One region of the Gordonia oleivorans genome, then DNA from elsewhere that is predicted to be linked to it. Evidence: predicted binding sites of a transcription regulator. Region 1 holds the regulator's gene; the other holds the start of a gene.
The links. The regulator HspR, encoded in region 1, represses chaperone genes until heat shock. The targets are predictions, from matches to a motif close to ANNTGAGTNNNNNNNACTCANNT.
Positions count from the first base shown of each region.

Region 2: clpB (ATP-dependent chaperone ClpB) is a predicted target of HspR. The motif match lies at 1,328-1,350, and genes of this name have one in related genera.

Region 1 covers NZ_JBDZDI010000023.1:12,077-15,492, forward strand. The annotation lists gene grpE (nucleotide exchange factor GrpE) at 1-294, shown strand, start outside; gene dnaJ (molecular chaperone DnaJ) at 407-1,621, shown strand; gene ABLE92_RS22295 (heat shock protein transcriptional repressor HspR) at 1,625-2,035, shown strand; gene ABLE92_RS22300 (hypothetical protein) at 2,193-3,410, shown strand.
Region 2 covers NZ_JBDZDI010000024.1:284-3,699, forward strand. The annotation lists gene ABLE92_RS22635 (HAD family hydrolase) at 1-325, opposite strand, end outside; gene clpB (ATP-dependent chaperone ClpB) at 1,427-3,416, shown strand, end outside.

The DNA.
Region 1 (3,416 bases):
CGCGAGCACGGCGACCTCGAGTCGGGTCCGCTGCGTGCGGTGGCCGACAAGTTGGCCGGCAGCCTGAGTTCGGAAGGACTCGTCAAGTTCGGCGAACCCGGCGACGTGTTCGATCCGGAACTGCACGAAGCCGTCCAGAACGACGGCAGTGGTGCCGAGCCGGTCCTCGGTGCGGTGTACCGCAGCGGGTACCGCCTGGGTGACAAGGTGATCCGGACCGCGATGGTCACGGTCACCGACCCGGCGCCGGCCGGCGCATCGGGCGCCCAGGACGCGCCCACTGGTGCACAATAAGCACCTACACGCTCCCCCGGTGATGCGCGGAACGCCACTGGCGAACCGCGCGTCACCGGGGGCGCACACATACTTCAACCAGACATGTTCATAACGAAGGAGGTGACGTCTGGTGGCTCCACAACGAGAATGGCTTGAACGCGACTTCTACAAGGACCTCGGCGTTGCTTCTGATGCTTCGTCTGAAGAGATCAAGAAGGCTTACCGCAAGCTCGCCCGCGAGCTGCACCCCGACGCCAATCCCGGGGACGCGCAAGCCGAAGAGCGCTTCAAGCGGGTGTCCGAAGCCCACAGCGTGCTCGCCGACGCCGACAAGCGCAAGGAATACGACGAGACGCGCGCCATGTTCGCCGGCGGCCGATTCCGCGGCGGCGGCAACGGTTTTCCCGGTGGATTCCCCGGCGGCGGCGGAACCCGGTACTCCACCGAGACCGGCGCCGACTTCAACATCGGTGACCTGTTCGGCGGTGGTGGCGGAGAGGGTGCCGGCGGATTCGGCGATCTCTTCGAGGGATTGTTCAACCGCGGCGGCTCCGGTGGCGGCGGCGGCACCCGCACGTCGACGGCGACCCGGCCGCGTCGGGGCAACGACCTCGAGACCGAGACGACGTTGTCGTTCGCGGACGCGGCATTGGGTACGACCGTCCCACTCCGGGTGACCAGCCCGGCGCCGTGCACCACCTGCCACGGCAGTGGCGCCAAGCCGGGCACCAGCCCGCGGGTCTGCCCGAACTGCAATGGTTCCGGCTTCGTCAGCCGCAATCAGGGCGCGTTCGGATTCAGCGAACCCTGTCAGGACTGCCAGGGCACCGGCTCCCGGATCGACGATCCGTGCGCCGACTGCGACGGCAGCGGCGTCAAGGTGCGTTCGCGCACCATCAACGTCCGCATCCCGTCGGGCGTCGAGGACGGCCAACGCATCCGGCTCGCCGGACAGGGTGAGGCCGGGCGCCGCGGTGCGCCGTCGGGTGACCTCTACGTCGTCGTCCACGTGACCGCCGACAAGGTCTTCACCCGCAGCGGCCACGACCTGCGTGTGCAGTTGCCGGTGAGCATCTCCGAGCTGGTGCTCGGGGCCACCGTGTCGGTGCCGACCCTCGAGGGCTCGGTGGGCGTCAAGATCCCGCCGAACACCAGTGACGGCCGCACCCTGCGTGTGCGCGGACGCGGAGTCCCCAAGCGCGCCGGTGGTTCCGGTGACCTGCTGGTGACCGTCAAGGTCGAGGTGCCCCGCAAGCTCGACGACGCCGCGGTCGAGGCGATGCACGCCTACGCCGAGGCCGAGAAGGCCAGCGGATTCGATCCACGGGCGGGCTGGGGGCGATGAGTCATGGCCGAACAGAACCGACCCGGACCTGATCCACGGGAAACCAGCGCGACCTTCATGATCTCGGTCGCCGCCGAGCTGGCCGGTATGCACGCGCAGACCCTGCGCACCTACGACCGGCTCGGACTGGTGACGCCCGAACGCACCAGTGGCGGTGGGCGTCGCTACTCGACACGCGACGTCGAGGTGCTCCGCGAGATCCAGCGCCTCTCCCAGGAGGAAGGCGTCAACCTCGCCGGCATCAAGCGGATCATCGACCTGACCAATCAGGTCGACGCACTGCAGCTACGACTGCACGAACTGCAACGCGAGGTCGAGGCGCACCGCGCCCGTCGCGGCGGTGAGCTCGTCCCCGTCCCGCGCACCAATGCGCTGGTCGTGTGGCAACCCCGTCGGCGTCGTGGCGACGACTAGGACGACCAGAGCGTAACGATCACCACCCTCACAACCGAATAACGTGCGACCCCGGTGCACCGGATCGGCCGACTTCTCACAGCGGCCTGATCTGTTGCCCACCGGGGTCGCACGTTAGTGTGTGGCGTCGAATGCCGGTTGGATGAAGGAGGCGACGGTGAGCCAGTCCCCGGATCTCAACATCACCGGGCCAGCAGTGCTCGGGGTGTCGGTGTTGGGTGAGGAGATCGCCTCGGTTGTGCTCGACGCGGCCGGTGAGATCGTCGCCAGCAACTTCGTCGACCTCGCCGACGATTCCCCGGAATCGGCGTTGACCGCCCTCACCGAGCTCGTCGATTCCGCGCCCTTCGAGATCGACCACATCGTCACCACCTGCGCACGCCCCGACGTCCGCGCCCACCTCGACTTCGCGTTACACGGTCCGGGAGCGCCGGCATGGGCCGCCGCGGTCGTCTTCGTCGACCTGCCTGCCGCGTTGGCGCAGGTGGCCGGCCGGGAGGGCGGTGGCGTCGTCGGTGTCGTCACCCTCGATCAGTCCGGTGCACTCGCCACCGGGGACACTCTCGCGCTGGTCGACGCCACCGCGGCACGCACGATCCGGACCGCGCAGGTGTCGCCTGCCGATGCGCATTCGTTGAGCGATGCCGCCGGTGCCACCGCCGCCGCGGCACTGCTGCGTCCCCTGACCGCCGATCCCAGCCCGGCGAGGTTCCTGTGCGTCGGGTCGGGTGCACAGTTGCCCGAGGTGGTCTCGGCCGTGGCCGCGGCGACCGGCCGACCCGCCGCCCCGGTCGGTGCACCGGTGTTCGCCGTCGCCCAGGGCGCCACCGCGGTGGTGCTCGCCGACACCCGGGCCATCCCCGTCGGCGCCGCTGTCGGAGGTGCCGCGGTCGGAGGTGCGGCCGTTGGTGGTGCTGCGGTCGGGCACACGGCACCCGCCTACGCCACCGACGACGCGGCGCCGACCACCGCCATCGGGTCGCACGGCCTGCGTTGGTGGGCGATCGGCGGCGCGGCAGGAGTTGCGGCACTATTGTGCCTGGCCGTGTTGGTGGCCCTGTTCACCGGCGTCGGCTCCGAGACCCCGGCGGCGGTGACGTCGACGACGACGGTCACCGGCACCACCGGCGAGATCACCGTGACCCGCGCGGGGGATCCGGTGACGCAGACCGTCGTCGACGAACAAACCGTCACCGAGACGACGACGCCGCCGACGGTCACGCGCACCACGGCGCAGACCGTCACGCAGACGCAAACGCAGACGCAGACCGAGACGCAGACGGCGACGCAGACGGTGACCGAGTCGGCGACCGCGACGGTCACCGAGAACGAGACCGTCTACGTGACCACGACCGTCATCGAGGGGCCGCCCTGATCGGCG
Region 2 (3,416 bases), on a different contig from region 1:
TTCCGGAACTCGCTACGGCCACGGGCAGGCCCGCGTCGTGCAGTTGACGGACTGCAGCAGCGGTGCCGGCCACTTCGCGGAAACGATCGTCGATGGTTCCCCAGAAACGCGCCTCCCGGGCGGCGAACAGCTCTGTGGGGTCGAGGTCGAATTGTCGGCCGAGCGCATGGATCTGATCCACGGTGCGCATGCCTGCGGCCTGTTCGAAAAAGCTGTCGGGGATGGGGAATCCGCGGGCCGCGAGTTCTTCGCGGGTGGCGGCGTCGTGGAGGGGTTCGGTGTCGGCGAGCACGCCGTCGCAATCGAAGATCACTGCGTCGATCATGACTACAATTTCTACGCTTTCTGCTCGAAACGGATTGGGATTGCCGCGGAACTGTTGTTGCCTGCTGCTCGTTGCAGTTTGTCGATACAACTAATGCCATTGCGATGCAACGGATTTCGTGTAGGCCGCTATGCGGCGGCCTGACGAAGCCTCTCTAGGGTTGTGTCCGCGTCTCGAGCCGAGCGCCGTCCGGCCCGACCAAAGCGCCAACCCGCTCCCCGTGGTCCACGGTTGGTGTCTGAGTTGGTGCCCGCGATTTATCCTCGTTTGGGGGCGGACACCGCATCCTGAACTTCGACACACGCGTTTGTGGAGTAGGAGTCGGTAGTGCAATGAAGGCGACACACAAGACGTCGATCGGGACTCACGTCGTTGAGTTGCGGCCGCACGTGTTCGGGTTCCCGTCAGGGTTCGTGACCAGTGAGGGTTCGCTCGGCGCTCGACTCGTCTCGGTCGAGCCGCTTGAAGGTGAAGTCCCAGAGGAGATCGCAGTGACGCAAAGGATGCTCGACCGAGCTGACCAGATTCACAAGGTTCACCAGCGGAGTGGGTTGGATCGGCGCCGATCAAACCCGAGCTGATTCGCACGGCTTATGCAATTAGTGGTCTCCAGCCGCATATCGCTATCGCCACACTGAATCAGCCGCCACAGTTGGACTTTTTCGGGCTCATCCGGAAGAGCCATATTGGCTCGCCGCAGACGATGGCGACTTCGCGACCGATCCGTTTCACAACCTGAAGCCGACTGTCTGCGGGTTCACCCATGGGAGTTGCCTATGCTGACCTCTTGCGCCGTTTGCCCGTCAAACTGGACAGCCACCTCAAGCATTAAGCACGTCGTCGCAACGACCGACCCCACGTCCGCGTCCGATTGTCCAGGTCGACGATGACGTTGGCCAGGCCTCGGGAGACGCCGTGTAGGCCATGAAGGCTGCGATGGCACCGGGCGGGTATGGCTCGCATAGTGCACGCTACTGTGATCACCATCACAATCACGAGCATACTTGAGCGGAATGCACTCAACTCTACTCGCGTTGACACCATCGAACGGCCATACTTGAGCCGTACCGACTTAAGAACGTAGAGAAAGGTGCACACGAAGTGGACAGCTTCACCCCCACCACCAAGACACAGCAGGCGCTCAGCGCTGCGGTGGCTGCGGCGGCCGCTGCCGGCAATCCTGACGTGCGGCCTGCCCATATCCTGGTTGCCCTGCTCGATCAGTCCGACGGAATCGCTTCGCCTCTGCTCAAGGCGGTGGGAGTGGACCCGTCGGCGGTTCGTACGCAGGCCCAGGCCATGGTTGACCGCGCGCCGACGGTATCGAGCTCGAGCGCACAGCCCCAGCTTTCTCGCGAGTCGATCGCGGCCGTCAGTGCCGCGCAGCAACTCGCGACAGAATTGAACGATGAGTACGTCTCCACCGAGCACCTCGTCGTCGGTCTGGCGACCGGTGATTCCGATGTTGCCAAGCTGCTGCACAACGTCGGTGCGACGCCGCAGGCGTTGCGCGAGGCGTTTGTCGCCGTCCGCGGGAATGCCCGCGTGACCTCCGAGGATCCCGAGTCGACCTATCAGGCGCTTGAGAAGTATTCGACCGACCTCACCAAGGCCGCCCGTGAGGGCAAGCTCGATCCGGTGATCGGCCGTGACTCCGAGATCCGTCGCGTCGTGCAGGTGCTCTCCCGCCGTACCAAGAACAACCCGGTCCTCATTGGTGAGCCCGGCGTCGGCAAGACCGCCATCGTCGAAGGACTCGCCCAGCGGATCGTCGAGGGCGACGTCCCGGAGTCGTTGCGCAACAAGACCGTCATCTCGCTGGACCTAGGCTCGATGGTCGCCGGTGCCAAGTACCGCGGCGAGTTCGAGGAACGCCTCAAGGCCGTCCTCGATGAGATCAAGGGATCGGCCGGACAGGTCATCACATTCATCGACGAGTTGCACACCATCGTGGGTGCCGGTGCCACCGGCGATTCCGCGATGGACGCCGGCAACATGATCAAGCCGATGCTGGCCCGTGGCGAGCTGCGACTGGTCGGTGCCACCACCCTGGAGGAGTACCGCCAGTACATCGAGAAGGACGCCGCTCTCGAGCGTCGTTTCCAGCAGGTGTACGTCGGTGAGCCCAGCGTCGAAGATGCCATCGGCATCCTGCGTGGCCTCAAGGAACGGTACGAGGTGCACCACGGTGTGCGCATCACCGACTCCGCATTGGTCGCTGCCGCAACGCTTTCCGACCGTTACATCACCTCGCGGTTCCTGCCGGACAAGGCCATCGACCTGGTCGACGAGGCCGCGTCGCGGTTGCGGATGGAGATCGACTCGCGCCCCGTCGAAATCGACGAGGTCGAGCGGATCGTCCGCCGTCTCGAGGTGGAAGAGGTTGCGCTGCAAAAGGAGCACGACGAGGCGTCGAAGGCGCGGCTGGGCAAGCTGCGTCAGGAACTGGCCGATCAGAAGGAGAAGCTCAACGAGCTCTCCGCACGCTGGCAGTCGGAGAAAACCGCCATCGACGCGGTCCGCGACACCAAGGAAGAGCTGGAACGCCTTCGCGGAGAAGCCGATCGCGCCGAGCGTGACGGCGATCTGGGACGGGCCGCCGAGCTGCGCTACGGCAAGATCCCCGGTCTGGAGAAGGAACTCGAGGCCGCGATCGAGAAGAGCGGAACCGACCCCGACGGTGACGTGATGTTGCAGGAGGAAGTCGGACCCGACGACGTCGCACAGGTCGTGTCGGCGTGGACGGGTATCCCCGCCGGCAAGATGCTGGAGGGCGAGACCGCGAAACTGCTTCGGATGGAAGAGGAACTGGGTCACCGGGTCATCGGCCAGACCGACGCGGTGGTCGCGGTGTCGGACGCGGTACGGCGAGCCCGTGCCGGTGTCGCCGACCCCAACCGGCCACTCGGATCGTTCCTGTTCCTCGGCCCGACCGGTGTCGGCAAGACCGAGCTCGCCAAGGCATTGGCGGAGTTCCTGTTCGACGACGAACGCGCGATGGTGCGTATCGACATGAGTGAGTACGGCGAAAAGCACGCCGTCGCACGGCTTGTCGGTGCCCCTCCGGGGTACGTCGGCTACGAGCAGGGCG